One region of the Pantoea sp. B65 genome, then DNA from elsewhere that is predicted to be linked to it. Evidence: riboswitches for the same ligand, from Rfam matches in the RefSeq annotation. Region 1 holds a riboswitch; each other region holds the start of a gene.
The links. A riboswitch is a leader RNA that binds a small molecule or an ion and turns the genes downstream of it on or off. The one in region 1 is predicted to bind thiamine pyrophosphate.

Region 1 (7,295 bases):
TCGAACTGCAGCAGGCGCTGGCGGAATATTTACGCGTGGTGCGCTCGGTGATCTGTACTCCTGACCAGATTGTGATCACCGCCGGTACCCATCAGTCGCTGGATTTGCTGGCGAAAATGCTTTGCGACTACGGCGACTCGGCGTGGATTGAGGAGCCGGGTTACTGGGGGATCCGCAATGTGCTGGCGGTAAACGGGGTAAAAATTATCCCGACGCCGGTGGACGACGGCGGTATGAATCCGCCGGTCCACAGTGACGAGTCGACGCCACCGCGGCTGATGTGCGTGACGCCATCGCACCAGTACCCACTGGGGGTGGTGATGAGTCTGGAGCGACGTCAGCGCCTGTTGAGCCTGGCGCGCGAGTGGGGCAGCTGGGTGGTGGAGGATGACTACGACAGTGAATTCCGCTTTGCCGACAGTCCGATCCCGGCGTTGCAGGGGCTGGCCACCGATGCGCCGGTAATCTATCTCGGCACCTTCAGCAAAACCCTCTATCCCGGGATCCGCATCAGCTACATGGTGCTGCCGAAGCGGCTGGCGCCGCGGATGAAAATGGCCCATTCCGAACTGTATCGCGGCGGCAATGGTCTGGTGCAGCTGACGCTGGCCGAGTTTATTCGGGAAGGTCACTACGCCGCCCATGTGCGCCGCATGCGCCAGCTCTACAGCCGCCGTCGTGCTGCACTGGTGGCGGTGATTACGCGCGAACTGGGCCCGCAATTTCTCAACCTGCAGAACAACGCCGGGCTGCATCTGGTGCTGGCGCTGCCGGATAACATCGACGATGTGGCGGTGAGTGCCGAGCTGGAACAGGTGGGGGTTCTGACGCGTCCGCTATCGGGTTATTACATGTCCGGCGCCCAGCGGCGCGGTCTGTTGCTGGGGTATGCCTGCGTTGACGAAGCGAAGATGGCGGAAACTTTTGCCCCGATTGCGCACTGCCTGAAACGGCATTTGCATCGTGACGGGGCAACGGCGTAACGCGCGTGACCGCCACAGGGCATTGCCTGATCCTGCTACCGAAATAACCATGTAATTTTTATGGTTATTTAAAAAAGACAATAGAAAACAATAGCCTGAGAAAATATTCTTCAGGCTTTTTTTTCGCATTTTTTGTCAGATGCTACTTGTTTCGACAAATTTTCGATGGTAATGCTAAAAAAAGGCCCGCCACCGGAAAGTTCGTTAAACCGGATCATGCAGGATTCATGCCGGGTTAATTGCGAACGCGTTTGATAAGAGAGTGCCATGAGAACATTTGTCAGTTTCCGCAATATCAAAAAGAGCTACGACGGCGACAAGCTGGTGGTTCGTAATCTTAATCTGGACGTGGCAGAGGGTGAATTTCTTACCCTGCTTGGGCCATCCGGCTCCGGTAAAACCACCAGTCTGATGATGCTGGCCGGGTTTGAAACCCCCACCGACGGGGAGATCTTGCTGCGCGATCAGCCACTGCATACGCTGCCGCCGCATCAGCGCGATATCGGCATGGTGTTTCAGAACTACGCGCTGTTTCCCCATATGACCGTGGCGCAGAATCTGGCGTTTCCGCTGAATATTCGCCGGATGAACAAATCCGATGTGCAGGAGCGGGTGAAACGGGTGCTGGATATGGTGAAACTGACCGATCTGGCAGACCGCTATCCGGCACAGATGTCCGGTGGTCAGCAGCAGCGCGTTGCCCTGGCGCGTGCGCTGGTATTCGAACCGAAACTGGTGCTGATGGATGAGCCGCTGGGGGCGCTGGATAAACAGCTGCGTGAACATATGCAGATGGAAATCAAACAGTTGCATGAAATGCTGAACCTGACCGTGGTGTATGTTACCCATGACCAGAGCGAAGCGATGACCATGTCCGACCGGGTGGCGGTGTTTAACGATGGCATGATCCAGCAGATGGACAGCCCGAACAAACTCTACGAAGAGCCAGACAACGCCTTTGTCGCCCAGTTTATCGGCGAAAATAACAGTCTGCTTGCCACCCAGGCGGGGATTTCCGGCGATTATTATCAGGTGAAACTGGACGACGGCACCCAGTTAAGCGCTCTGAAAGTGCGGCCAAGTTCACCGGGTAAAAAGATTCAGCTCAGCATCCGGCCGGAACGTATCAACGTCAATGCGCCGGAAGCGGGGCAGCAGCAGGTGCGTGCGCGTATCCAGCAATTTATCTACCTCGGCGATCATGTGCGGATGCTGACCGAAGTGGCCGGACAGGGTAATTTTATGGTGAAACTTACCCCGGCGAAAATCGACAGCCGCTGGCGCCCGGGGGATGAAGTGACGCTTTCCTGGCAGCCGCAGCATTTGCGCGCGCTGGATGTGATGATCCAGTAATCCGAATGTTTTTTGGTCCGTGCCGAATTTATAGCGCCTCTGCCGCCGTTTTGGCAGCGGATGCTGCTACGCAGGCATAACTGCCGGTCGCCGGGGGAATATCCCCCGGCTGCAGGGTACGCCATTACTTTATTTCAGTGGCGTATTCGCTGACCGGGGTGATTTTTTTAATCAGTTGATTCGCGAACAGGAACTGCTCATAGGCCTGGTAGCGCGCGCTATCCAGTTTTGCCGGGTTTGTGGCAAACAGCGGCAGGGTTTTTTGCCAGGCAAGTCGGTTTAGCGCGGTATTCAGCTCCGGATGGTTGCGGGCAAAGACGTCCCAGCCTGGTTGCGGATGAGCCAGCAGGTAGTCGGTGCCTTTCTGCAGCGCCGCGAGGAACTTTTTAATTTTCGGCTGGTTAACCTGATCCTTATTGGCGACGATAATCAGTTCATCGTAGGCCGGTACGCCATAATCCTCAACATTAAACACTACCGGTTTTTTACCCTGCAGCTCCAGCTCAACCGCTTCGATATTGCGATAGCCACCAATAATCGCATCCACCTGTCCTGCCAGCAACGCGCTGGTCAGCTGAAAATTCACATTAATCATCCTGACGTCCTGCAGGCTGCGCTTTTCATGCTGCAGCATCGTCCCAAGGGTCGCCTGCTCGATGCCGCTAACGGAAAAACCGACTTTTTTACCCCGCAGATCGGCTGGCGAAGCGATGTTGTTATCCAGCGCCATCACCGTATTCAGCGGCGTGTTTATCAGGGTGCCAACGCGCATTAACGGTAAGCCCTGATCGGCAAAAAAGTGCAGTTGCGGCTGATAGGTGATCGCCAGATCTGCCTGGCCAGCGGCGACAAGGCGTGGCGGCAGCGCCGGATCGGAAGGCGGCACAATATTGACCTCCAGACCTTCGGCTTTAAAGGCGCCGATCTGTTCGGCCACCATGATTGGCGCGTGATCCGGATTGATATACCAGTCGAGTACCAGGGTGATTTTTTCCGCAGCGCTGGCGTGAGCAGTCAGAACAGCGCCGAGCAGCAGTGCGGATAAGGATTTTTTCATGCGATAACCTTAAAGTTTTACCATTGTCAGCCGTTTTCAGGCGCCCAGTTAACCAGCCGGCGCACCAGCGCATCGACCGTTTTCCACAACAACAATGTCATCAGCACCAGGATAAATAGCGCGGCAAAACAGAGGTCGGTTTGCATACGTGCATTGGCGTTGAGCATCAGATACCCCAGCCCTTCCGCCGAGCCGACCCATTCACCGATAATCGCGCCAATCGGCGCGACGGCCGCAGCCATGCGCAACCCGGAGCCAAATGCCGGTAATGCCGCCATTAGCCTGACATGACGTAGCTGCGCCCAGCGGGAAGCGCCCATGGTGCGCGCCAGATCGAGATAATCGTTACTCACCTGACGCAGTCCGTCGAAGAAGCTGGATGCGACCGGGAAAAAGATCACCAGTACCGCCATTGCGATCTTGGCGCTGATGCCAAAGCCGAACCACAGCACCAGCAATGGCGCCAGCGCAAATACCGGTATCGCCTGGCTGGTGACCACCAGCGGCATCAGCCAGCGCTGCAGCCGGGGGGAAAAGATCATCGCCAGCGCCAGCAACGCACCGAGCAGTACCCCGGAGACCAGCCCGATTAACATCTCTGCGGCGGTGATCAGCGTGTGCCAGGCAAGAAAAGTTCGTCCATTCCACAGCGCCTTCGCTACTGCTGGCGGGGAAGGCAGCAGGAAAGCCGGGATCCCGCTCAGACTGATTAACCACCACAACAGAAGAAAGCCGCCAGCCAGCGTCAGCCCCTTCATTGCGCCGCCCTTACCAGCCGCTGCAAGAGTTCAGCCTGGCTGTGCAGCAGTTGAGGATCGTCTGGCGCGCGTGGAGGCTGGCCGGCAATGGTCAGCGTATCGGTAATCGTTGCCGGCTGGCCGGACAGCACCAGCAGGCGATGGCTCAGGCGACAGGCTTCCAGCGGATCGTGCGTAATCAGCAACACGGTATGCCGGGCCAGCAGCTCTGTCGCCAGCGCCTGGATCATGGTGCGGGTGATGGTATCAAGGGCGGAGAACGGCTCATCCATCAGCACTATCGGCTGGCGTTCATACAGGGTGCGAGCGATAGCCGCGCGCTGACGCATACCGCCAGACAGAGCGGCCGGCCGCAGCTGGCCTTTGCCGCCCAGGCCGACCCGCTCCAGCAGATGTTCCGCCCACGCGCGATCCCCCTTTTCCCCGCGCAGACGCGGGCCGAGAGTAATGTTTTCTATTACATTCAGCCATGGATACAGCAGATCATTCTGCCCCATCCAGGCGATACGCCCCGTCAGCGGCAGGCCATCGCTGCCGCTGACGGCGCCAGCGGTTGGCGGCGCCAGACCGGCAATAATCTTCAGCAAGCTGGTTTTGCCGACGCCACTGGCGCCTAACAGGGCAACAAAACTGCCGCCGTCGAGGGTGAAATTAAGCCGCTCAAAAATTAGCTGCTGCCCAAAATGCAGGGTTAAATCGCGCACCTGAATGCCGGGAGGAGAGGCGTGGGTCATTGGGCATTTAACCCCATCTGCCAGAAAGCGGCTTCAAGACGTGCGGCAGTGGTGAAAATCTCCGACAGCGCGTTAAAGCGGCTGCTTGCACCGCGTTGCTCACCGACACGCTCCAGCAGGTCAAGCGCTGCCTGCACCCCGTGCAGATAGTGCGCGTCGCCATAGTTATTGATCCACGCTGCATAAGGGTTACCGGCGATCACCGTCGTTGGCTGGTTGCGCAGGCGCAGGCCAATTTCGGCATAGCCCGCCACGCAGGGCAGCAGCGCCGCCAGCAGATCGAGGGCATCACCAGCGTGGCCGATATCCAGCACATAGCGCGTATAGTTGATGGTTTCCATCGCTTCCGGCTCGCTGGCCATCTGCGCTTCAGTCAGCCCCCAGCTGGCGCAGTAGCCCACATGCAATGGCAGTTCCGCCACGATGGCGCCGAGTGAGGCGGCAGCGGCGCGGATCTCTGGCAGGGTGCGCATTTTGTATACCAGCAGGGCGTAAGCGCGGGCGAAATGGATCAGGAACAGATAGTCCTGGGTCAGGTAGCGGCGGAAAGCGCTTTGCGGCAGCGTGCCACTGCCCAGCTGGCGGACAAAGGCGTGATCGATAAAGGCGTGCCAGTCAGCACCAGCCTGACGCCGCAACTGCCCGTACAGACCATGGTCAAAATGGATGTCGCTCATAAGCTTACCCCCTGAAGCACAGACAGGCGGGCCGGGCGATAAAGAATGGTGGTGGTAAACATGGGACCTCCAGTAAGTGAGTGGAGATCCGGGCGCGATAAGGTGTGAATGGCAAGTGCAGACTACCAACCCGTCCCTTCGCTGGCATGACCCAGATCAGGTTCAAAGGGTTCGGCTTACGCCATCTCAGCCCGTTACAGGACACCCCTCGGAGCAGATATTTATACGGTATTCATTTTTTGATTTCAATCACTCTGCTCAGATGACTGTGCGCTGCACTCTTTGCCAGTTGTTAGATTAATTGTAAATCTATCTAACAAATGGAGATCGCGATGACTGCTGCACAAGCAATCCGCGAGCGCATCGCTGCTCACCCTGCTAATAAGCCCTTTTCATCCCTCTGTTTTTGGGACGCGTGCATCTGTCGATTAGACACTGATGCGCCTGGCTCAGCGCGGAGATATCGAACGGCTGCGCAGGTTAGTCGATTTGGCGTCAGGCGTGCGCCGACTCCTGAGGTGATAGTCAGAACAATAGCGGAGACGGAAGGGGCAGTTACGGCATGTGACATCACGCAAACTGCCGCTGGCTGGATGGCTGATGCACTGATGGGGTATCAGCGAAATGAGTGTGCCTGAGCCTGAACAGGAGAAAATGCCTTACTTTGCTCTGGGATTAGATGAACAGGCTGAAATACTCAATAGTCTGGTACCCACGATGGGACGGCGAGCCGAGATTCTGGAAAAAGGCATATGGCTCTGTCTGGTTCCCGGTATTCTGTTCCATCTACCCGGTCGTAAACCGATGGCATTTAAGGGCGGGACGTTCCTTCACTCCCCCTTCGCTTGTGCATCAACACGTGAGGATTGACAGCCTTGCGCCATAAACCTGAGGATCAGCGCCATAGAGACGGCGCCGGGGTCGGGATGGCCGATGGCGCGTTCGCCGAGCGATTTTGCACGACCAAATGCCGCCACCATTTGTCTGGTCTCTTCACTGCCACGGTTGGCAGCCTCGGCTATTTTGTTTAACGCGTCGCCTAACGGTGCGGATTCCAGCGGTTGCGCAACACTGACCGCCGCGGCCAGTGCATCGACCATGGTTTTATCACCGGGCCTGGCGCCACCGCGTTTGCAGACCGCATCCAGCCCGTCACGAAGAAACCGCGCCAGCAGGGCGGAGGTCAGAACGGTTTCGCCGCTCAGACTTTTACCGCCAGCGCGGAACAGGGTGCCGAAAATGGCCCCGGATGCGCCGCCCATACTGGACATCAGTTCGCTGCCGACGCGGGTCAACAGCAGGCCAATATCGTCGCCGGGATCCTGCTGCGCCAGCAATTTGTCCACGGCGGTAAAACCACGCTGCATGCCAGTGCCATGATCGCCATCACCCACCGCCATATCCAACCGGGTAAGTTGCGCTTCGCTGGCGATCATATTACTGGCGACGAACCGCAACAGAGAGGAGAGTTCAGCGGCATTCATGCTTATTTTCTCCACGCAAAACTATTGCAGGGGGCGTCATAGAGTGATTTTAGCTCATCATCCAGCAGGAAAAAGGTAATCGAGTAGCCGGACATTTCTTGCGAGGTGCAATAGCTACCGACCAGCGTATCGTGAACGCGGATAGTACGCTGCGCCAGCAACTGATGAACTTTACGGGTGGCGACCAGCAGTTCGCTCATGGTTGCTGAGCCGAGATTATTCACCAGCAGGCAAATTTCATCACCGGCC
Region 2 (7,295 bases), on a different contig from region 1:
CTGGGTCCTGGAGAAGGCACTGACGCTGTTAATCGCCAGCGGCACCATATGGTCGCGAAACCACGGTGACTCGCGCGTGGAGAGGGATAGCTCCACATCCGGCGAGAACAGACGAAAGGCGCAAATAACCTGTGCCAGTTGGCTTTCGCTCATCATCGATGCCGGCTGAATGCCGCCCGCACAGGGGCGCAGGCGCGGGAATGAGATCGAGTAACGGCTCTGCCAGTAGGTCTGCTGCAACCACAGCAAATGTTCAGCCACCATAAAACAGTCGGTACGCCAGCTGTCGGAGAGACCGATCAGGGCGCCGAGTCCGATCTTATCGATCCCGGCGCGCCCCAGTCGATCCGGCGTTTCCAGCCGGAAGAAAAAATCCTGCTTGTTGCCCTTCAGATGATGCTGACGGTAGACCGCCGGGTGATAGGTTTCCTGGTAAACCAGCACGCCATCCAGCCCCAGTGTTTTCAGCTCAGCATATTCGGCCTGCGACATTGGCTGCACCTCCATCATTAGCGAGCTGAAGCGCTGGCGGATGGCCGGAAAATGCTGGCGGAAATAATCCATTCCGACTTTCGTTTGATGCTCACCGGTGACCAGTAATAAATGATCAAACCCCATCTCGCGGATAGCATCACATTCGCGTGCGATCTCGGTACTATCCAGCGTTTTACGTTTAATGCGGTTACTCATCGAAAAACCGCAATAGGTACAGTCATTAGCGCACAGGTTGGACAGATAGAGCGGCAGATAGAAGCTGACGGTATTGCCAAATCGCTGACGCGTCAGGCGCTGTGCCTTCTGCGCCAGTGGCTCAAGATACGCGGCCGCGGCAGGTGACAGCAGCGCCATAAGCTCTTCACGTCCGACGCGCGTGGCATTTAACGCCTGCACGACATCGGCAGCTTTTTTGCTGTTAATGCGCAGCGTAATATCGTCCCAGTTCAGGGTTTGCCAACGTGAGATAAAGTCGCTCATCACTGCGCCTCACCCTGTTGCAGAAAGGCGGTTAACGGACTGGATGCCGCTGCCTGGTGGTGAGTGGCCCCGAGTCCGCTGCGGCAGGCCAGTTCCCCGGCCTCAACCGCCAGCTTAAAGGCGCGCGCCATTTGAACCGGATCGCCTGCGACGGCAATGGCCGTATTGACCAGCACCGCATCAGCACCCATTTCCAGCGCCGCGCTGGCATGGCTGGGAGCGCCAATCCCGGCATCGACAATTACCGGCACTTTTGCCTGTTCGATGATAATTTGCAGAAAATCGCGGGTTTTTAATCCCTGATTGCTGCCAATTGGCGCACCGAGCGGCATGACGGCAGCACAACCCACTTCTTCCAGCCGCTTACACAATACCGGGTCGGCGCTGCAATAAGGCAGTACCACAAACCCTTCTTTCACCAGTTGCTCTGCTGCTTTCAGCGTCTCAATGGCATCCGGCAGCAGGTAGCGTACATCCGGATGAATCTCGAGTTTCAGCCAGTGGGTATCCAGCGCTTCACGCGCCAGATGCGCGGCGAAGATTGCTTCGGCGGCGGTTTTCGCCCCTGAGGTATTGGGCAGCAGTTGGACGCCGAGCTGTTGTAGCGGCGCAAGAATGCCATCGTCACCGCCTTTCAGGTCGATGCGTTTCATCGCCATGGTCACCAGCTGGGATCCGGACTCACGAAGCGCCGCCAGCATCAGTGCCGGCGTGGCGAATTTACCGGTACCGGTGAAGAGCCGCGAGGAAAAGCTTTTATCTGCTATCTGTAACATATCAACCTCCGGCGATAGCCTGGAATATCACCAGTTCATCGCCTTCCTGTAAAAGTTGGGTTGGCCAGCGGTCGCGTGGCACAATATGCTGGTTAACCGCCAGTGCGGTTCCCGGCTGGTGGCGCGCCAGCTGCGTCAGCAGAGCGCTGACGGTGACTGGCGCAGCCAGGATGAGCGGCTGATCATTGACCAGAACTCTCATGGCAGACTCCCGCAAACCTGGCATTGTGCAGCGCGCTGCAGGTTCAGCGTGCGCCAGCTTTGTTCACGCGCGTCAAACAGCCGTAGTTTGCCATTCAGTGCCGAAGGCAGACCCGCCAGCATCTTCAGTGCTTCCAGTGCCTGTAGCGTGCCGATCACGCCGACTACCGGGCCGAGCACCCCGGCAGTGCGGCAGTTGCGTTGTGGTTCAGCATCATCGGGCCACAAACAGCGGTAGCACCCCTGGCTCCATGGCGGCGTGATGACCAGCAACTGGCCACTAAAACCGACGGCGCTACCGCTGATTAGCGTGGTATTACTGGCGACACAGGCGGCATTGATCGCATGGCGGGTTGTCATGTTATCGCTGCAATCCAGTACCAGATCGACCTGGCGCACCGCGGCCTGTAGCGATGCCTGCTCCATGCGTTGTTCAATGGCGATGACCTCAACCTGGGGATTCAGCGCGCGCAGATGTTGCTGCGCCAGCTGTGCTTTCGGCTGACCGGTTTCACTGCTGCGAAACAGAATCTGCCGCTGTAAGTTACTGATATGTAACTTATCATCGTCGGCCAGTAATAACTTACCGACCCCGGCGGCAGCCAGATAGAGCGCGGCGGGCGAGCCAAGTCCGCCCAGCCCGACAATCAGCACGCTGGCGCGTTGCAGTTTCTCCTGGGCATCGATGCCGAACTCTTCCAGCAGCAACTGGCGACTGTAGCGTAAAAAATCACCGTCACTGAACATGTTCCGCTCCTGTTGGTTCAGCCAGCGCCAGCAGGGTTTGCGTGGCCTGACGCCAGTCCGCCGCCTGCGTAATGGCGCTGACGACCGCAATGCTGCCGACGCCGCAGGCCAGCACCTCCGGCGCCCGCTCAATACTGATGCCGCCAATCGCCACAGTGGAGATATCGCCAAGGCGTGCAAGATGGCGCTTCAGTTCGACCAGCCCTTGCGGATCCGAAGGCATCTGTTTGGTTTGCGTCGGGAAAATATGGCCGAGGGCGATATAAGAGGGGTGTAGCGCCAGCGCCCGATCCAGCTCCTGATCATCATGGGTCGACAGTCCGAGGCGTAAGCCAGCGTGACGGATGGCATTTAAGTCAGCCACATCAAGGTCTTGCTGACCAAGATGCACGCCATAGGCATGGTGTTTTATCGCCAGCCGCCAGTAGTCATTGATAAACAGGCGTGCGCGGTAGCGTTTACCCAGCGCGATGGCTGCGGCGATGGTGGCGTCGACCGCCTCCTCTGGCTGATCTTTGATGCGCAGCTGAATGGTACGTACGCCAGCATCCAGCAAGCGGGCGATCCACTCCACGCTATCGACTACCGGATACAGGCCGAGTTTTTTGGCGGTGGCAGGGAAAACGTTACTCATGCGGATTCCTCCGGGTTCAGGGCATCGGCCGGGTGATAAAGTTCACCACCGCGACTGCGGAAGGCATCCGCCATCTGCGCCATGCCAATTTCAATCGGCTGCGCATCAACCTGCTGCGCCTGCTGTTGCGCGGCGTATTCGCGCACTTCCTGGGTAATCTTCATTGAGCAGAATTTCGGCCCGCACATTGAACAGAAGTGGGCGACCTTGCCGGACTCTTGTGGCAGCGTTTCATCGTGATAGGCGCGGGCGGTATGCGGATCCAGCGCCAGGTTAAACTGATCTTCCCAGCGGAATTCGAAACGTGCTTTGGACATGGCATTGTCGCGGATCTGCGCCCCCGGATGACCTTTCGCCAGGTCGGCGGCATGGGCGGCGATTTTGTAGGTAATTAAACCCTGTTTGACGTCTTCTTTATTTGGCAGACCGAGATGCTCTTTCGGCGTCACATAGCACAGCATGGCGCAGCCGAACCAGCCAATCATCGCCGCGCCGATGCCGGAGGTGAAATGGTCGTAGCCCGGCGCGATATCGGTCGTCAGTGGGCCCAGGGTATAGAACGGCGCTTCATGACAGTGTTCCAGTTGTTCGGTCATATTGCGGCGGATCATCTGCATCGGTACATGGCCGGGACCTTCGATCATCACCTGCACATCATATTCCCAGGCGATTTTAGTCAGTTCCCCCAGCGTATGCAGTTCGGCAAATTGCGCCTCGTCGTTGGCATCCTGAATTGAGCCGGGACGCAGGCCATCACCCAGTGACAGTGAGACATCATAAGCCGCGCAAATCTGGCAAATCTCGCGGAAATGCTGATAGAGAAAACTCTCTTTATGATGCGATAAACACCACTTCGCCATAATCGAACCACCGCGCGACACGATGCCGGTCAGACGTCTGGCGGTCATTGGCACATAGCGCAGCAGCACTCCGGCGTGGATAGTAAAGTAATCCACCCCCTGCTCCGCCTGTTCCAGCAGAGTATCGCGGAAAATCGCCCAGTTAAGGTCTTCGGCGACGCCATGTACCTTTTCCAGCGCCTGATAAATCGGCACGGTGCCGATGGGAACCGGGCTGTTGCGCAGGATCCATTCGCGGGTTTCGTGGATATAACGGCCGGTCGACAGATCCATTACCGTATCGGCGCCCCAGCGCGTTGACCACACCAGCTTCTCTACTTCTTCTTCAATCGAGGAGGTAACTGCCGAGTTGCCGATATTGGCATTGACCTTCACCAGGAAGTTACGGCCGATAATCATCGGTTCCGCTTCGGGATGGTTAATATTGGCCGGGATAATGGCGCGACCGGCGGCGACTTCCTGACGGACGAATTCGGCGGTGATATTCTCCGGCAGGTTAGCGCCAAAGCTGTTGCCCGCATGCTGTTGCAGCAGAACGGCGCCACGGATGCGTTCACGCCCCATATTTTCCCGCAGGGCGATAAATTCCATCTCCGGCGTAATCACGCCAAGACGCGCATAGTGCAGTTGCGTCACGCAGCGGCCAGCCAGCGCCCGTTGTGGCCGTGGCAGATGAGCAAAACGCAGAGGGTCCAGACCTTCATCAGCCAGCCGTTGCCGGCTCCAGGCGGAGCTGAGCTGGTTAATCTCTTCGCTATCTCCCCGTTCGGCAATCCAGCCTGCGCGCAGCTTTGGCAGGCCGGTATGCACATCAATCAGCGCGTCAGGATCGCCATACGGGCCGGCGGTGTCATACACCGGTATTGGTTGGTTATCCTCAAATTGCGCATTGTCTCTGCTGCCGCCGACCATGGTCGGACTAAGCTGGATTTCGCGCATTGGCACACGAATATCGGCGCGTGAACCGCTCAGATAAATACGTTTTGAGTTGGGAAAAGCACTACCCTGCAGCGAATCGATAAACTGCTGAGCCTGAGCGCGCTGCGCACGGCGACTGAATTTTTTTTCAACGGTAGACATAGCTCATATCCTGATTACATAGGGAAAATGGCTTGTCCGGAGTTCGGCGGGAGTAACAGACGGTGTGACGACGGATCGGCAAACACCGAAACAGATTGTTTACTCTTGTTCCCTTCGCAGGTACTAACCTGATCAGGTTCCGCGGATCCCGAATTAACGGTCTCAGCCCCGAAGGGCACTCCGACAAGAAGAATTTGGGCCGGTTTATCGGCGCGGGATGTTTTCCGCCCCGATCACCACCGAGCCCAAAATTACCCCTTCAGCATAGAGGGGTGTTTCGTAAACTACAAGGGGTTTACCTGCGGATAACCGCTACGCCGGGCGCACCAGATTATGGTCGTTGGCGACGGGCAGGGCGCGCGCCTGGTCGTCGTAAGCGAGCTGAATCAGCCGATCTTCGAGGGTAAAGCGCGTTTCCAGCGCCTCGCCTACGCCAGATAATGCCTGCTGGAACAGCAGATAGTTATCATCATCAATCGCCGTTTCCAGATGCGTGTCGTAATAATTCATTATCTGTTCGGTATTGGCCTGCAGCGCCGGGTAGATCTGGGAAGCGGCAAGTGACGGGCTGTCGCCCGGCAGACCAGCGATAATGCGTTCATACATACTGAAATGACCGGTAGAAAGATAATCCACCAGTTTCTGACAAAAGTTATCCAGAGCCTTGTCATCAAGTACGGTGAGTGAATCTTTGTTAGGCTTAATACCTACCAGCTGATAATACGCTGCCAGCAATTGCCTGCGTGCGTTTAACCAGAGATCCACCAGTTCATTGCTGCCACCGACGCGTGCGGCCAGAATATCTAACTGGTTAAGCATGATCGACTCCGTGTGGGTTAATGCCCGGTGTAGTTGTAGCTGTGTTAGCCGTGTTGATTGACCCGCATCACTGACGAATCTCAGCATATCGGGATTCATTCTCTTGCTACCTTGCTGCAACTCCAACTACTTTGGGTATTATAGTCTTAGCGCAACTTTCCGAATACTTAACAGCAGTACTACAGTGAGACTGTTAAAGCAAAGGATAATAATTTTTATGGAACATGAGATTTCAAGCGTAGACGTTGGTTGGTGGGTTGTCAGCCATGAACAGAAACTTTGGTTGCCGCAAGGTGATCTGCCGCATGGTAATGCCGCAGAATTGGGGCTGGCTGGATCGCAGGGATCGGTAATTGGCGAGTGGCTGGGTGAAAAGGTGTGGTTGATCCGCGAGAACCGCAACGAAAATATGGGATCGGTGCGCCAGATTATCGATCAGGATGCCGGTCTGTTTCAGCTTGCCGGACGTGGCGTCCAGCTGGCTGAGTTTTATCGCTCCCATCGCTGGTGCGGCTATTGTGGTCATGAAATGCATCACAGTAAAAGCGAAACGGCCTGTCTCTGCGGTCACTGTCGCCAGCGCTATTATCCGCAAATTGCACCCTGCATTATTGTTGCGATCCGCCGTGGCCAGGAGATTCTGCTGGCGCAGCACGCGCGCCATCGCAACAGCATCTATACCGTACTGGCCGGGTTTGTTGAAGTGGGCGAAACGCTTGAACAGGCCGTGGCGCGTGAAGTGATGGAAGAGAGCAATGTGAAGGTCAGGAACGTTCGCTATGTCACTTCACAGCCCTGGCCATTTCCCCACTCACTGATGATGGCCTTTATGGCTGAGTACGATGAGGGGATATTGCAGCACGATGGCAAAGAGCTGCTCGACGCCGGCTGGTATCGCTACGATAACCTGCCGCTGTTGCCGCCGCCTGGCACCGTTGCCCGCCGTCTGATTGAAGATACCGTAGCCCTGTGCCGCGCCGCAGCGGAATAATTGGCGGCTATACCTGTCGCCCGGTGCATTCCGTCGGGGAGCCACTAATGGCTCCTGCACCTCGCGCGGTATATACTGCGTGCCTGTTTTTGAGAGAGTCTGAAGATGAGTGAACTGAAGAACGATCGTTACTTACGCGCCCTGCTGCGGCAGCCGGTGGATATTACCCCGGTATGGATGATGCGCCAGGCGGGACGTTATTTGCCAGAGTA
Region 3 (7,295 bases), on a different contig from region 1:
GCATAATTTACAGCTGCAACAACTGGCCGCGCAGCGTCATGACAGCCAGGCGTTTTTACTGCTGGATGATGAATTTCACCGGCTGATTGCGCAAAGCATTCAGTGTGAACTGGCGTGGGAAACAGTAGAAAACATTAAAGCGGCCATGGACCGGGTGCGTTTCCTCACCCTGAGCGAAGTGTCACCGCCAGAAAAGTTAATTGAGCAACACCGGCAGATTTATCAGGCGATTATCGATCGCGATGCTGATGCCGCTGAACGCGCCCTGCGCCGTCATCTGCAGGAGATGATCTTCTCCATTACCCCGATTGCCGAGCAGAATAGCGACTGGTTTGAGCAGACGTAAATTATGCAACGTCGCTGCAAACCATTGGCACGGGCGGCATAAATGCCGTCATCACGCCGCTGCAAACCATTGGCACGGGCGGCATTAATGCCGTCATCACGCCGCTGCAAACCATTGGCACGGGCGGCATTAATGCCGCCCCTACGGGGGGGAACAGCTGAAATTCAGGCGATGGTAACGTCTTTCGACAGATACACATCCTGCACGGAATTAATCAGCGCGACGCCCTCTTTCATCGATTTCTTAAACGCCTTACGCCCGAGAATCAGCCCCATACCACCAGCACGTTTATTGATCACCGCGGTACGTACTGATTCGGCAATATCGGTATCGCCGGCAGCAGCCCCGCCGGAGTTAATCAAACCGGCACGCCCCATATAGCAGTTGGCCAGCTGATAGCGCACCAGATCAATCGGGTTTTCACTGGTCAGTTTGCTGTAGACGCGCTCATCGGTATAACCGAATTTCACTGCCTGATAGCCGCCATTATTTTCGGCCATTTTCTGCTTAACGATATCAGCGCCAATGGTGGCCGCCAGATGGTTTGCCTGGCCGGTCAGATCGGCGCTGGCATGATAATCGGTACCGTCTTTTTTAAAGGCGTTATTACGCAGATAGGCCCAGAGTACCGTCACCATTCCCAGCTCATGGGCGCGTTCGAAGGCGGCGGAAATCTCTTCAATCTGACGGCGCGACTGTTCGGAACCGTAGTAAATCGTGGCGCCGACCGCTACCGCACCGAGGTTAAATGCCTGTTCGACGCTGGCATACAGCGTCTGATCGTACTGGGTCGGATAACTGAGGGTCTCGTTATGGTTCAGTTTCACCATAAACGGAATGCGGTGCGCATAACGCCGGGACACCGATGCCAGCACGCCATAGGTTGAAGCCACACAGTTACAGCCCGCTTCAATCGCCAGCTCGACGATATTCTTCGGATCAAAATAGAGCGGGTTGGCGGCAAATGACGCCGCAGCCGAGTGCTCCACCCCCTGATCCACCGGCAGAATCGACAGATAACCGCTGCCCGCCAGACGGCCGGTGTTATACAGGGTCTGCATATTGCGTAGTACCACAGGAGAACGATTGTTATCGATCATTACCCGATCAACAAAATCCGCGCCTGGCAAATACAGGCTTTCCGCTGGAATGGTCATGCAGCGATGTTGCAGAAGGTGGTCAGCTTCTTTGCCCAATAACTGTACGATGTCCGTCATGTTAGCTCCTGGAAAATGAGTGATGGGCCAAACAGCTTCAGCCTTCAGCCCGACCGCCGGCCTGCGCCGACCTACCACAGCCTGGACCCAATCGCCCCCTTAACGCAAATTGCTGACACCATTTTTCAGAACGATCCGCAGCAAAAAAATCTCATGCAGGCAGTACTGCCTACCACCAGCGATAAAAATGGTGCACCGGGCCAATCCCCTGCCCCACCTCCAGCGAATCCGCATGTTCCAGCGCCCCCTGCAGCCACTGCTTAGCCTCATCCACCGTGGCGGACCAGCTATCATGGCGCGGGCGCAGTGCCGCCAGCGCTGCCGACAGGCTGCACCCGGTGCCATGGGTATGGCGGGTCGGCACGCGCGGGGCGCTAAAGCGCTGCTCATACTGGCGGGTAAACAGCCAGTCCGGGCTCTCCTGCTCAGACAGATGACCGCCCTTAATCAGTACCGCCTGGCAGCCCAGATCTAACAACGCGCGCCCCTGCGCGCACATCTCCCGTTCATTGCGCGCCGGCGGGCAATCCAGCAGCGCCGCCGCTTCCGGTAAATTAGGGGTGATCAGCGATGCCAGAGGCAGCAGGCGCTGGCGCAAGGTTTCAATCGCCATCACTGATAGCAGAGGATCGCCACTTTTAGCCAGCATCACCGTATCGAGCACCAGCCATGGCAGCGCCGCCTGGCGTAAACGCCCGGCGACGACTTCCACAATATCGCTATCCGCCAGCATACCGATTTTGGCGCTATCGATACGCACATCCGACAGTACCGAGTCGAGCTGTGCCGCGACGAACTCCGCGTCGATACGGTACAGCGACTGCACGCCACGGGTATTCTGCGCCACCAGTGCGGTGATCACGCTGGCGCCATAGGCGCCCAGCGCGGAAAACGCCTTTAAATCAGCCTGAATACCGGCGCCACCGCTGGGGTCGGTGCCGGCGATGGTTAAAGCATTAATTCGTTTCATTGCAGCGCCTCCGCATCCAGTTGCCAGAGGGCGTCGAGGAAGGCAGGAATAAAACTCCCCGGCCCGCTGGCCGTGGCGGTCGCGCGTTCACCGGCGCAGGAGATCACCCGGCAGGCACTGGCGATATGCTGCAGGCTATCGCCAGGCAGCGCGGCAAAAGCCGCCACCACCGCCGAAAGCGCACAGCCGGTTCCCACCACCCGCGTCATCAGCGCCGAACCGCCGGGCACCGCCAGCGTACGCTCACCGTCGGTGACATAGTCGACCACTCCGGTTACCGCGACGACCGCACCGCTGCTGCGCGCCAGCTGTTGCGCCGCGCTCAGCGCCGCAGCGGAATCGTGTAAGCTATCGACGCCGCGCCCCTGGCCGACCTGCTGCGCCAGCGCCAGAATTTCTGAAGCATTAGCGCGAATGGCACGCGGACGCTGCAGCAGCAGCGCCTGACAAAATTCGCTACGAAAGCGCAGGCCGCCGACGGCGACCGGATCCAGCGTCCAGGGTTTCTGCGCCTGCACAGCGGCGTCAATTGCCGCGCGCATCGCGCTGGCGCGATCGCGGGTTAGCGTACCGACATTGATTAACAACGCATCGGCGATAGCGCTAAACTGCGCCGCTTCCTCAGCATCGATCACCATCGCAGGCGACGCGCCAAGCGCCAGTAGCACGTTAGCAGTAAAGGTTTGCACCACATCGTTGGTCATACAGTGCACCAGCGGCGCATGCTGACGAAACAGAGCGAGGGATTCGGCGACAATGGCGCCAGAAACCGGGTCAGGTTGATAATTCATATACAACTCCCAACCGGCGATCAAGAAGGCGATGCGCTCAGGCATCTGACTTCCCTCCGCTGGCATTATCCAGTTCAGGTTCAACGGGTGTATCTCAGCCGGTTCGGTGAAAAGAAACGGCACCCCGAGTCAAGTTCTTACTCCGCCAGCATAAGGAAGCGACCAGATTTACGCAAGCGTTAGCCTGACCCTGGCGTCGGTTCGATTACGCGAGGAAGTTGTGCCTAATTTCGTTGTTGCTATCGCGCCAGGTAAATAATTCAAAATATTTCTTCGAACGCCATGCATTGATTCTTATTAATCGTTGTGATAATTAACATTAAAACGCCATCAGGGTTAATTTAAATATTCATAATTATCAATAGATTAAAATTATATTTTTCATATATCAATTATTAACAGACCCTCAACGGCTGGCAAATGCGCGAGAATAAATAGTTATTGAGAGCGACTCTCATTTCAATAGTAAATATTGAGAAAATAAAAAAATATGCATAAATCATCACATTTATTACATCGGTAGTAATAAAACTAAAATAACCAGCCTGTTCCGCCAATATTTGATAAAGATCAAGCTTGTTAAATTAATTTCCTCCCTACTATATCCACTCTTTATTCCTTGTCGTATCAGTCATCGTTCAGGTTGCAGGTGGATTGGCTACGTTAATCTCCTCCAGTCACTTACTGTCGTAAGCGCTCTGAGGGCGTCCGGTAGTCATCCTGCTGCTCTTCACGTTCAATTTGGCAAGACTGACTCCGGATATGGGAGAATAATAAAAATGACTGGGGAAAATACCATCCTTTCCCATCATGGCATTAATCGCCGTGATTTTATGAAGCTATGTGCCGCACTTGCCGCATCAATGGGGCTGGCGAACAGCGCAGCCGCCGAGCTCGCCAGCGCCATCAGTTCGCCACAGCGCCCGCCGGTAGTGTGGATTGGCGCGCAGGAGTGCACCGGCTGTACCGAGTCGTTGTTGCGCGCAACCCACCCGACGATTGAAAACCTGTTGTTGAATACCATTTCGCTTGAGTATCACGAAGTGCTGTCAGCAGCATTTGGCGAACAGGCGGAAGAAAACAAACACCGGGCGATAAGGCAATACCAGGGGAAATATATCCTGGTGGTGGATGGATCTATTCCGCTCAAAGATGGCGGCGTGTACTGCATGATAGCCGGCAAACCGATTGTCGAGCATATTCGTGAAGTGGCGGAACACGCGGCGGTGATTATCGCCATCGGTTCCTGCTCTTCCTGGGGCGGCGTCGCGGCCGCAGGCAGCAACCCGACGGGCGCAGTAAGTCTGCAGGAAGCATTACCGGGAAAAAAAGTGATCAATATTCCCGGCTGTCCGCCGAACCCGCACAACTTTCTGGCCACTGTCGCCCATATTATTGCCTGGCAGCGACCACCAACACTGGATGCGCTGGGACGCCCTACCTTTGCCTATGGCCGTTTGATTCACGAAAACTGCGAACGCCGTCCACATTTCGACGCTGGCCGTTTTGCCAAAGAATTTGGCGATGAAGGCCATCGTCAGGGCTGGTGTCTCTATCATCTGGGATGCAAGGGGCCGGAAACCTATGGCAACTGTCCGACGCTCCAGTTTTGCGACATCGGCGGCGGTATCTGGCCGGTCGGCATCGGGCATCCCTGCTATGGCTGCAACGAGCAGGGCGTGGGCTTCAAAAAAGGTATCTCACAGCTGGCGAATGTGGCAAACCCTACCCCACGCACAGAAAAACCCGCCGTGCATGCCCGCGAGGGCGGCCAGGTTTCCGCCACTGCGGTTGGGTTAATTGGCGGCGTACTGGGCGTGGTCGGCGGCGTCAGCCTGATGGCGGTGCGGGAATTGGGCCGTCAGCAAAAACAGGGACGGCAGGATGCCGACAGCGCATCCCGGGAGGATTAAGCCGTGAACAGACGCCATTTTCTGAAGCTGGCTTCCGCCAGCGCAGTATTAGCGGGAGCACCACGGCCAGGCCATGCGGCGGCGGCCAATAAGCCGCCGATCCCCGGTTCGTTAGGAATGCTGTATGACTCGACGCTGTGCGTCGGCTGCCAGGCGTGCGTTTCCGCCTGTCAGCAGGTCAACAAACTGGCCTATAACCCGCAGAGTAAAATCTATGCCGGGGGCAGTAGTACCTGGTCCAACAACGACAAGTTAAGCCCCTACAGCAACAATATCATCCAGGTCTGGAGCACGGGCAGCGGTCAGAACAAAGATCGGGACAATAACGGTTACGCCTATATCAAAAAGCAGTGCATGCACTGTGTCGATCCTAACTGTGTGTCCGTTTGTCCGGTCGGCGCGTTGAAAAAAGATGCGAAAACCGGCGTGGTGCATTATGACGCCAGTGTCTGCACCGGTTGCCGTTATTGCATGGTGGCCTGCCCCTTCGATGTCCCCAAATACGATTACGAAAACCCGACCGGTAAGATCCATAAATGCGAGTTGTGTAATCAGCAGGGACTGGAACGTCTGGATAAAGGCGGCCTGCCCGGTTGTGTCGAAGTCTGCCCAACCGGCGCAGTGATTTTCGGCACCCGTGAAGCGCTGCTCAGCGAAGCCAGACATCGCCTGACGCTAAAAGCGGGTGATGAATATCGCTATCCACGCCAGACGCTGGCTGCCGGTGACACCAGTCTGCATACGGTGCCCCGCTACGATCGCTACGTTTATGGCGAAAAAGAAGGCGGTGGTACCCAGGTACTGGTACTGGCCAGCGTCCCCTATCAGAACCTCGATCTGCCGCAACTGGATGCGCTTGCCACCGGGGAGCGTTCCGAACATGTCCAGCACACCATCTATAAAGGGATGGTACTGCCGCTGGCGGTATTAGCCGGCCTGTCGGCGCTGGTTCATCGCCATACCCGCGACGAACGTAAAACGGATGAGAAATCTCACCCTGAACCACATCAGGAGAACCCTCGTGACGATACATAAAGCCAGTCCGCTTGGCGGGCGGCTGGCCAGCTGGCCAGTGCTGCTGCTGGCGCCGTTAGTGGTCATCTGTGCGGTATTGATTCTGCGGCGGCTGCTATTTGGCATCGGCGCGGTGGCGGCTTTAAACGGCGGCTATCCATGGGGGCTGTGGATCGCTTTTGACCTGCTGGTCGGCACCGGGTTTGCCTGTGGCGGCTGGGCACTGGCCTGGGCGGTGTATGTTTTCAATCGTGGTGAATACCACCCGCTGGTCAGGCCGGCGCTGCTGGCGAGTCTGTTCGGCTACTCGCTCGGCGGACTGTCGATCACCATTGACGTTGGCCGTTACTGGAATCTGCCGTACTTCTATATCCCCGGTTTTTTTAATACCTCCTCGGTGCTGTTTGAAACCGCAGTTTGTATGACCATTTACATTGGGGTGATGGCGCTGGAATTTTTGCCGGTGCTGTTCGAACGCCTCGGCTGGCAGGTCGCGCTGAAACGGCTTAACAAAGTGATGTTTTTTATTATTTCACTGGGCGCGCTACTGCCAACGATGCACCAGTCCTCAATGGGATCGCTGATGATTGCCGCGGGATACAAAGTGCACCCGCTCTGGCAAAGCTATGAGTTGCTGCCGCTGCTTTCGCTGCTGACGGCTTTCATTATGGGATTTTCGATCGTGACGTTTGAAGGCGCGCTGGTGCAGGCGGGATTAAGGGGACGCGGCGCCGATGAAAGGCCCTTGTTTACCCGGCTGAGCCGCATCACTGAAGTGCTGCTGGTGCTGTTCCTGGCCGTACGCTTCGGCGAAATTCTCTGGCAGCACAAAACCAGCTACCTGTTTAACGGCGATCGCTTTGCGATCATGTTCTGGTGTGAAACCGCCCTGATGGCGTTGCCGCTGTTACTGTTGCGCTTACCTGGCGCCCGCCAGGATGCACGCTATCTGTTTCTTGGCGGGCTTAGCATGCTGTCTGGCGCGGCGCTATGGCGCCTGAGTTATTCGCTGCTGGCATTCAATCCGGGCGGGGGTTACCACTA
Region 4 (7,295 bases), on a different contig from region 1:
ATTTGATGCGCATGTGGTGCGCGAAGTGGCTAACGAAACACCGCTGCTGTATATCGATCGCCACTTAGTGCACGAAGTCACTTCACCGCAGGCATTTGATGGCCTGCGGGCGCACGGTCGTCCGCTACGTCAGCCGTCGAAGACGTTCGCCACCATGGACCATAATGTCTCCACCCAGACTAAAGATATCAACGCGTCAGGCGAGATGGCGCGTATCCAGATGCAGGAGCTGATCAAAAACTGCGCTGAGTTTGGCGTGCAGCTGTATGATTTGAACCACCCTTTTCAGGGTATTGTGCATGTGGTCGGCCCTGAGCAGGGTATGACCCTGCCGGGCGCCACGCTGGTTTGCGGTGACTCCCATACCTCTACCCACGGCGCCTTTGGCGCGCTGGCGTTTGGCATCGGCACCTCGGAAGTGGAGCATGTGCTGGCGACGCAGACTCTGAAACAGAGTCGCGCCAAAGCCATGAAGATCGAAGTCACGGGCAAAACCGCGCCGGGGATCACGGCCAAAGATATCGTGCTGGCGGTTATCGGTAAAACCGGTAGCGCCGGCGGCACCGGTCATGTGGTGGAATTCTGCGGCGAAGCGGTGGAAGCGCTGAGCATGGAAGGCCGCATGACGCTGTGTAATATGGCGATTGAGCTGGGGGCGAAAGCCGGTCTGGTCGCGCCTGACGACACCACCTTTGCCTATCTGAAAGGGCGTCAGTTCGCGCCGCAAGGCGAAGCGTGGCTGCAGGCGGTGGAGTACTGGCGCAGCCTGAAATCCGACAGCGACGCGCATTTTGATACGGTGGTGACGCTGAATGCGGCAGAGGTTGCTCCGCAGGTCACCTGGGGCACCAATCCGGGCCAGGTGATTGCGGTTAACCAGCGGATCCCTGAACCGGCCTCCTTTAGCGATCCGGTCGAACGCGCATCCGCCGAGAAAGCGCTGGCCTATATGGATCTGCAGCCGGGCATTAAAATGACCGACGTGCGTATCGATAAAGTATTTATTGGCTCCTGCACCAACTCGCGGATTGAAGATCTGCGCGCGGCGGCGGCCATTGCCAAAGGACGCAAAGTGGCGCAGGGGGTGCAGGCGATTGTGGTTCCCGGTTCCGGCCCGGTCAAAGCCCAGGCGGAAGCGGAAGGTCTGGATAAGATCTTTCTTGATGCCGGTTTCGAATGGCGCCTGCCGGGTTGCTCGATGTGTCTGGCGATGAACAATGACCGTCTGAACCCCGGCGAGCGTTGCGCCTCCACCAGCAACCGCAACTTTGAAGGTCGCCAGGGGCGCGATGGCCGTACTCATCTGCTGAGTCCGGCCATGGCGGCGGCGGCGGCGGTCACCGGCCACTTCGCTGATATCCGCGAACTGCATTAAGGAAAACACCATGGCGAAGAAATTTACTCAGCATAGCGGGATTGTGGTGCCGATCGATGCGGCGAATGTCGACACCGATGCCATTCTTCCGAAGCAGTTTCTGCAGAAAGTGACGCGTAGCGGTTTCGGCGAGCACCTGTTTCACGACTGGCGTTATCTGGATGCCGCCGGAACCCAGCCGAATCCGCAGTTCATCCTGAATAAGCCGGCGTTTAAAGGCGCCAGTATTTTACTGGCGCGGGAGAACTTTGGTTGTGGTTCATCACGTGAACATGCGCCATGGGCGCTGACTGATTACGGTATTCAGGCGGTGATAGCGCCGGGCTTTGCCGATATCTTTTACGGTAACGCGTTTAATAACCAGCTATTGCCGGTCACCCTGACGGAACCGCAGGTGGATGAGCTATTTGCGCTGGTGGCAGCCGAACCGGGCGTCAGCTTTACTGTGGATCTGGAGAACATGGAAGTGATTGCCGCGGGTAAGCACTACCACTTTGAGCTCGACAGTTTCCGCCGCCACTGCATGATTAACGGCCTCGACAGTATTGGTCTGACGTTGCAGCATGATGCCGAGATTGCTGATTACGAGCGCCGGCAACCGACGTTTCTGTAATGCAGGCGGCATAACCAATGCCGCCGGAAAAATATTCAGATAACGCCATGTAGGGGCGGGATTTATTCCGCCCGTGCCGACGATTTCATCCATGGTAATGACGGGATTTATTCCGCCCGTGCCGACGACTTCACCCATGGTAATGACGGGATTTATTCCGCCCTGCTGCTTTATACGTCCTTCACCTTTAACGACAGCACCAGCGCCAGAATCGATAACAGTAACGCCAGCCAGTACACCGAATAGTGCCCCCAGGTTTCTGATAATGCCCCCTGCAATACCCCGGCAAGGATCACCCCGGTAGAAATACTGTTGGTAAACAGCGTGGTCGCGGCTCCTGGCCGCCCCGGCATCAGGTCCTGAAAATAGAGCATGCCAATCCCGGCGATAATACCGATAAAAATAGCATTAAAAATCTGTATCGCCATTAATGCGCTACGCGACTGAAACAGTACCAGCCCGAGATAAAACAGCACCCCTGAGGCAATGGCAAACAGCATCATATTGCGTTTGCCGAAGCGCTTAACATAATGCCCGGCCAGCAGCATCGCCGGGATCTCCAGCCCGGCGGCAGTCCCCATCAGTAGCCCCGCCAGCCGATCCGGCAACCCGAGCACGCTGCTAATATACAGCGGCATATCAATGATATACATGGTATTACAGGTCCACATAATCATCGAAGCGAGAAACAGCATACGCACATCACTGTTTTTCCAGGCGCTGATTTGCGTCAGCAGCACTTCAGAAGACTGCTCCACACGCGGCACCGAAGGCAGGGCAAACCAGATCAGCGCCAGACAGATCACAAACAGCGCCGCCGCCACCAGAAACATGCTGGTGAAACCATAATTCAGCGCCAGAGCAAAGGAGAGGGGTGGCCCGATAACCCACGCCAGCGACAGCTGCGCACGCATCACCGAACTGAACATCACCACTTCGCGCGCCGAACTGTCGGCATACTCGCGCGCCAGAGCAAAGATCTGCGGCATCGCCACGCTGGCCAGCGACGACAGAAACACCCCCAGCGTAATCAGCGTCAGGTAGTGACGGTTAAAGGCGAACAGTACGGCATTAAGTAACGCCATCCCGCAGCAGAACAGAATCAGCATACGCCGGTCGCCGCGGTTGTCGGAACGCTTCGCCAGCAGCAAACTCACCGCGATACCGGCAATCGCATTGACGGTATAAAACAGTCCGACCCAGAACGGGCGCACGGCCACTTCACGGGATAAAAACAGACTCAGGGTCGGCGCCTGTAGTGCGCCGGCGACCCCAATCATAAAGGAGACCACCATAAAGGCGAGGTAAACCGGATTAATGCGACGGCGGCGGGTAAGCAGCGATTTCATGCCTTGATCCTTGCAGGATGAAATAGGGATCATCAAATAAAACAACAAAACGAATAAGAAGCGTAGACGTAACCATAGCGAAAAGAAAAAAGCCAGCAACATAAAGTCGCTGGCAGGTCAAAAAAAAGCACCATACTCAGAAAGGGATGGTTGAGCACATCTTTAAACGATCCGGATGCCTCCCGCTCTTCCATCTGCCGCTATTATCGCCATAATACAGGAAATGAAAAACTGATAGCTTTCACCGCGGAGTTCCTCTTTTATGTCCTCTCCCCGCCTGCGCCAGCAATTTATTCGCCTGTGGCAAAGTTGTAACGGTCAGTCACACGAAACCACACTGAATGAACTGGCGCTGCAGCTCAGCTGTTCCCGCCGTCATATGCGTAACCTGCTGAACGCCATGCAGGCCGAGGGCTGGCTCGAGTGGCAGTCAGAGGCCGGACGCGGCAAGCGCTCGCTACTCAGCTTTCTGTATACCGGCCTGGCGCTGCAACAGCAGCGCGCCGAAGATCTGCTGGACCAGGACCGCATCGACCAGCTGGTGCAACTGGTGGGGGATAAAAACCAGGTGCGTCAGATGATTACCTCGCATCTTGGCCGCAGCTTCCGCCAGGGTAAGCATATTCTGCGCGTACTTTACTATCGTCCACTGGTGAATTTATTACCCGGTTCGCCGCTACGACGCTCAGAAACCCATATCGCCAGACAGATATTTAGCAGCCTGACGCGCATAAATGAGGAAAACGGGGAACTGGAACCCGATATTGCGCACCACTGGCAACAGATCTCGGCGACCCACTGGCGCTTCTATCTGCGACCGGCGATTCATTTTCATCATGGCCGCGAACTGGAGATGGAAGATGTGATCGCCACCCTGACGCGGCTTACCAGCCAGCCGCTCTTCAGCCATCTGAGCGTGATTGAATCTTCCCCCCCCTGGGCGCTCGATATTCATCTCAGCCAGCCGGATAACTGGCTGCCCTGGCTGTTAGGTAGCGTCAGCACCATGATCCTGCCGCGCGAATGGCCGACCCTGGCGGATTTTAGCCGTCAGCCAATCGGCACCGGACCCTACTCGGTAGTCCGCAATCAGCAGTCACAGTTAAAAATTCAGGCATTTGACGACTACTTCGGTTATCGCGCGCTCATTGATGAGGTGGCAATCTGGGTTCTGCCGGAAATTACTGATGAACTGGTCTATTCCGGCGTCAAACTGCAGGGTAACCAGCAGGATGAAAAGTCGGAAGAGAGCCGCCTTGAGGAGGGCTGCTATTTTCTGCTGTTTGACCAGCGCTCCGAACAGGGACGCAATGAGCAGGTGCGGCGCTGGATCAGCTATATCTTTAACCCGATAGCGATGCTGAATCATTCCGGTATCGGCTACCAGCGCTACTGGTTTCCCGCTTACGGGCTGTTGCCGCGCTGGCATCACCGTCGTGATATGACGCCAGCCAGTAAACCGGAAGGGCTGGAAACCTTAACCCTCACCTGGTACAGCGATCATATTGAGCATCAGGGGATCGCCAATGCGCTGGAGCCGATTCTGGCGGAATATGGCGTCAAACTGATCACTCAACAGGTGGACTATGACAGCTGGTATCGCGGTGATGCGCAGAGCGATATCTGGCTGGGTAGCGCCAACTTCACCCTGCCGTTAGAGTTTTCGCTCTTTTCCTTACTGTATGAAATTCCGCTGCTCCATCACTGCGTCAATATTGACTGGGAAAGTGATGCGCAACGCTGGCGTCAGCAGCAGCTGCCGCTGGCGGAGTGGAGTAAGCAACTGGTGGACAGCTACAGTCTGCACCCGCTGTTCCACCACTGGTTATTGCTGGAAGGCCAGCGCAGTATGCGTGGAGTGCGCATGAATACCCTCGGCTGGTTCGACTTTAAATCCGCCTGGTTTGCGCCGCCGGAATCATGACGCTTTTGTTGCCGGGCAGAAATCACTAGAATGGGCCGTTCTCAACGGGGTGCGGAAAAACCTTGTGTGGCGCAGGCGGCATACCTGCCGTCATTGTGGCTACGGAAAATCTTTGGCGCGGGCGGCATAAATGCCGCCTCGACACCCAATGATTTACAACACGGTAGGGGAGCCATTTATGGCTCCCGTCAAATTTCCGCTGAGACAGACCCGTCGAACCTGATCCGGTTAATACCGGCGTAGGGATTTGAGATTGCCCGTCACTCAGATCCTTTGCGACTCATAAAACTTCTCTTCAGGAGAGCGCAAAGTGTTAAAGAAAACCCTGCCATTACTGTTACTGCTGGCGACACCGGCTTTTGCCGCCAAACCGGTTCTGACCGTCTATACCTATGACTCCTTCTCAGCGGACTGGGGTCCCGGCCCGGCGGTGAAAAAAGCGTTTGAAGCCGACTGCAACTGCGAACTGAAATTCGTTGCTCTGGAAGATGGCGTTTCACTGCTGAACCGCCTGCGCATGGAAGGCAAAAACAGCAAAGCCGATGTGATCCTCGGCCTCGATAACAATCTGGTGCAGGCGGCGGAAAAAACCGGTCTGTTCAGCCCGGCCAAAGTCGATACCGGCGCGCTGAAAATTCCCGGCGGCTGGCATAACAGCACCTTTGTACCTTACGACTACGGCTACTTCGCCTTTGTCTATGACAAAACCAAAGTTAAAAACCCGCCGAAAAGCCTGAAAGAACTGGTCGACAGCGATCAACACTGGAAGGTGATCTATGAGGATCCCCGCACCAGTACGCCGGGCCTTGGCCTGTTGCTGTGGATGCAGAAAGTGTATGGCGATCAGGCGCCGCAGGCCTGGCAAAAGCTGGCGAAGAAAACCGTTACCGTCACCAAAGGCTGGAGCGAAGCCTATGGCCTGTTCCTGAAAGGCGAAGGCGACCTGGTACTGAGTTACACCACCTCGCCGGCTTATCATCTGATTGAAGAGAAGAAAGATCAGTACGCCGCTGCCGACTTCGCTGAAGGCCACTATCTGCAGGTCGAAGTGGCTGGCCAGCTGGCCAGCAGCAAACAGCCGGAACTGGCGCAGCGCTTTATGAAATTTATCGTCAGCCAGCCGTTCCAGCAAACCATCCCGACCGGCAACTGGATGTATCCGGTGATCGACAGCAAACTGCCGGACGGTTTTAGCACTCTCAGCGTGCCAAAAACCGCGCTGGAGTTCAGCTCGCAGCAAGTCGCCGATAAACGTAGCCAGTGGATCAGTGAATGGCAACGCGCCGTCAGCCGCTAATTGCTGGCTGGATGATCCCCGGCGGCCTGGCAGCGATACTGCTGGTCGCCGTGGCGCTACTGGCGCTTGGCGCTTTGTGGTTTAACGCGCCGGAAACCGACTGGCGCGTTATCTGGCACGATCGCTATCTGTGGCACGTACTGGGTTTCTCCTTCTGGCAGGCGCTGCTATCCGCGCTGCTGTCGGTGATGCCGGCAATACCGCTGGCGCGCGCGCTTTACCGGCGGCGTTTTCCCGGACGCCATGCGCTGCTGCGCCTGTGCGCCATGACGCTGGTGCTGCCGGTACTGGTGGCGGTGTTTGGCATCCTGAGCGTCTATGGCCGCGAAGGCTGGCTGGCGCATCTGTGTCAGCTAATCGGTATTGATTACCGCTTCTCCCCTTATGGCCTGCAGGGCATTCTGCTGGCCCATGTATTTTTTAATCTGCCGCTGGCCACCCGCCTGCTATTGCAGACGCTGGAAAATATTCCTGCCGAGCAGCGTCAGCTGGCGGCGCAGTTGGGTATGCGTGGCTGGCATCAGTTTCGTCTGGTGGAGTGGCCATGGCTGCGACGGCAAATACTGCCCGCCGCCGCGCTGATTTTTATGCTGTGCTTCGCCAGTTTTGCCACCGTCCTGTCGCTGGGCGGCGGCCCCAGAGCCACCACCATTGAGCTGGCTATCTTTCAGGCGCTCAGCTACGACTACGATGCTGGCCGTGCGGCATTGCTGGCGCTGCTGCAAATGTTCTGTTGT

Region 2: linked by a shared signal. The riboswitch ahead of thiC (phosphomethylpyrimidine synthase ThiC) and the one ahead of JWF83_RS21755 (TenA family protein) in region 1 are both predicted to bind thiamine pyrophosphate.
Region 3: linked by a shared signal. The riboswitch ahead of thiM (hydroxyethylthiazole kinase) and the one ahead of JWF83_RS21755 (TenA family protein) in region 1 are both predicted to bind thiamine pyrophosphate.
Region 4: linked by a shared signal. The riboswitch ahead of thiB (thiamine ABC transporter substrate binding subunit) and the one ahead of JWF83_RS21755 (TenA family protein) in region 1 are both predicted to bind thiamine pyrophosphate.

Annotation. Positions count from the first base shown of each region.
Region 1 is NZ_JAHXPU010000042.1:81,401-88,695, forward strand. It holds gene JWF83_RS21730 (PLP-dependent aminotransferase family protein) at 1-983, shown strand, start outside; gene JWF83_RS21735 (ABC transporter ATP-binding protein) at 1,251-2,336, shown strand; gene JWF83_RS21740 (ABC transporter substrate-binding protein) at 2,461-3,393, opposite strand; gene JWF83_RS21745 (ABC transporter permease) at 3,420-4,151, opposite strand; gene JWF83_RS21750 (ABC transporter ATP-binding protein) at 4,148-4,885, opposite strand; gene JWF83_RS21755 (TenA family protein) at 4,882-5,562, opposite strand; TPP riboswitch at 5,679-5,781, opposite strand; gene dhaL (dihydroxyacetone kinase subunit DhaL) at 6,393-7,046, opposite strand; gene JWF83_RS21765 (dihydroxyacetone kinase subunit DhaK) at 7,049-7,295, opposite strand, start outside.
Region 2 is NZ_JAHXPU010000038.1:7,056-14,350, reverse strand. It holds gene thiH (2-iminoacetate synthase ThiH) at 1-975, opposite strand, end outside; gene JWF83_RS18290 (thiazole synthase) at 975-1,751, opposite strand; gene thiS (sulfur carrier protein ThiS) at 1,753-1,953, opposite strand; gene JWF83_RS18280 (HesA/MoeB/ThiF family protein) at 1,950-2,699, opposite strand; gene thiE (thiamine phosphate synthase) at 2,689-3,333, opposite strand; gene thiC (phosphomethylpyrimidine synthase ThiC) at 3,330-5,273, opposite strand; TPP riboswitch at 5,366-5,466, opposite strand; gene rsd (sigma D regulator) at 5,586-6,092, opposite strand; gene nudC (NAD(+) diphosphatase) at 6,310-7,083, shown strand; gene hemE (uroporphyrinogen decarboxylase) at 7,189-7,295, shown strand, end outside.
Region 3 is NZ_JAHXPU010000039.1:169,239-176,533, reverse strand. It holds gene JWF83_RS19125 (GntR family transcriptional regulator) at 1-346, shown strand, start outside; gene fbaB (class I fructose-bisphosphate aldolase) at 511-1,563, opposite strand; gene thiD (bifunctional hydroxymethylpyrimidine kinase/phosphomethylpyrimidine kinase) at 1,733-2,533, opposite strand; gene thiM (hydroxyethylthiazole kinase) at 2,530-3,324, opposite strand; TPP riboswitch at 3,359-3,461, opposite strand; gene hybO (hydrogenase 2 small subunit) at 4,104-5,237, shown strand; gene hybA (hydrogenase 2 operon protein HybA) at 5,241-6,272, shown strand; gene hybB (Ni/Fe-hydrogenase cytochrome b subunit) at 6,259-7,295, shown strand, end outside.
Region 4 is NZ_JAHXPU010000023.1:203,709-211,003, reverse strand. It holds gene leuC (3-isopropylmalate dehydratase large subunit) at 1-1,375, shown strand, start outside; gene leuD (3-isopropylmalate dehydratase small subunit) at 1,386-1,988, shown strand; gene JWF83_RS10965 (sugar efflux transporter) at 2,159-3,337, opposite strand; gene sgrR (HTH-type transcriptional regulator SgrR) at 3,600-5,261, shown strand; TPP riboswitch at 5,417-5,524, shown strand; gene thiB (thiamine ABC transporter substrate binding subunit) at 5,572-6,558, shown strand; partial or broken gene thiP (thiamine/thiamine pyrophosphate ABC transporter permease) at 6,534-7,295, shown strand, end outside.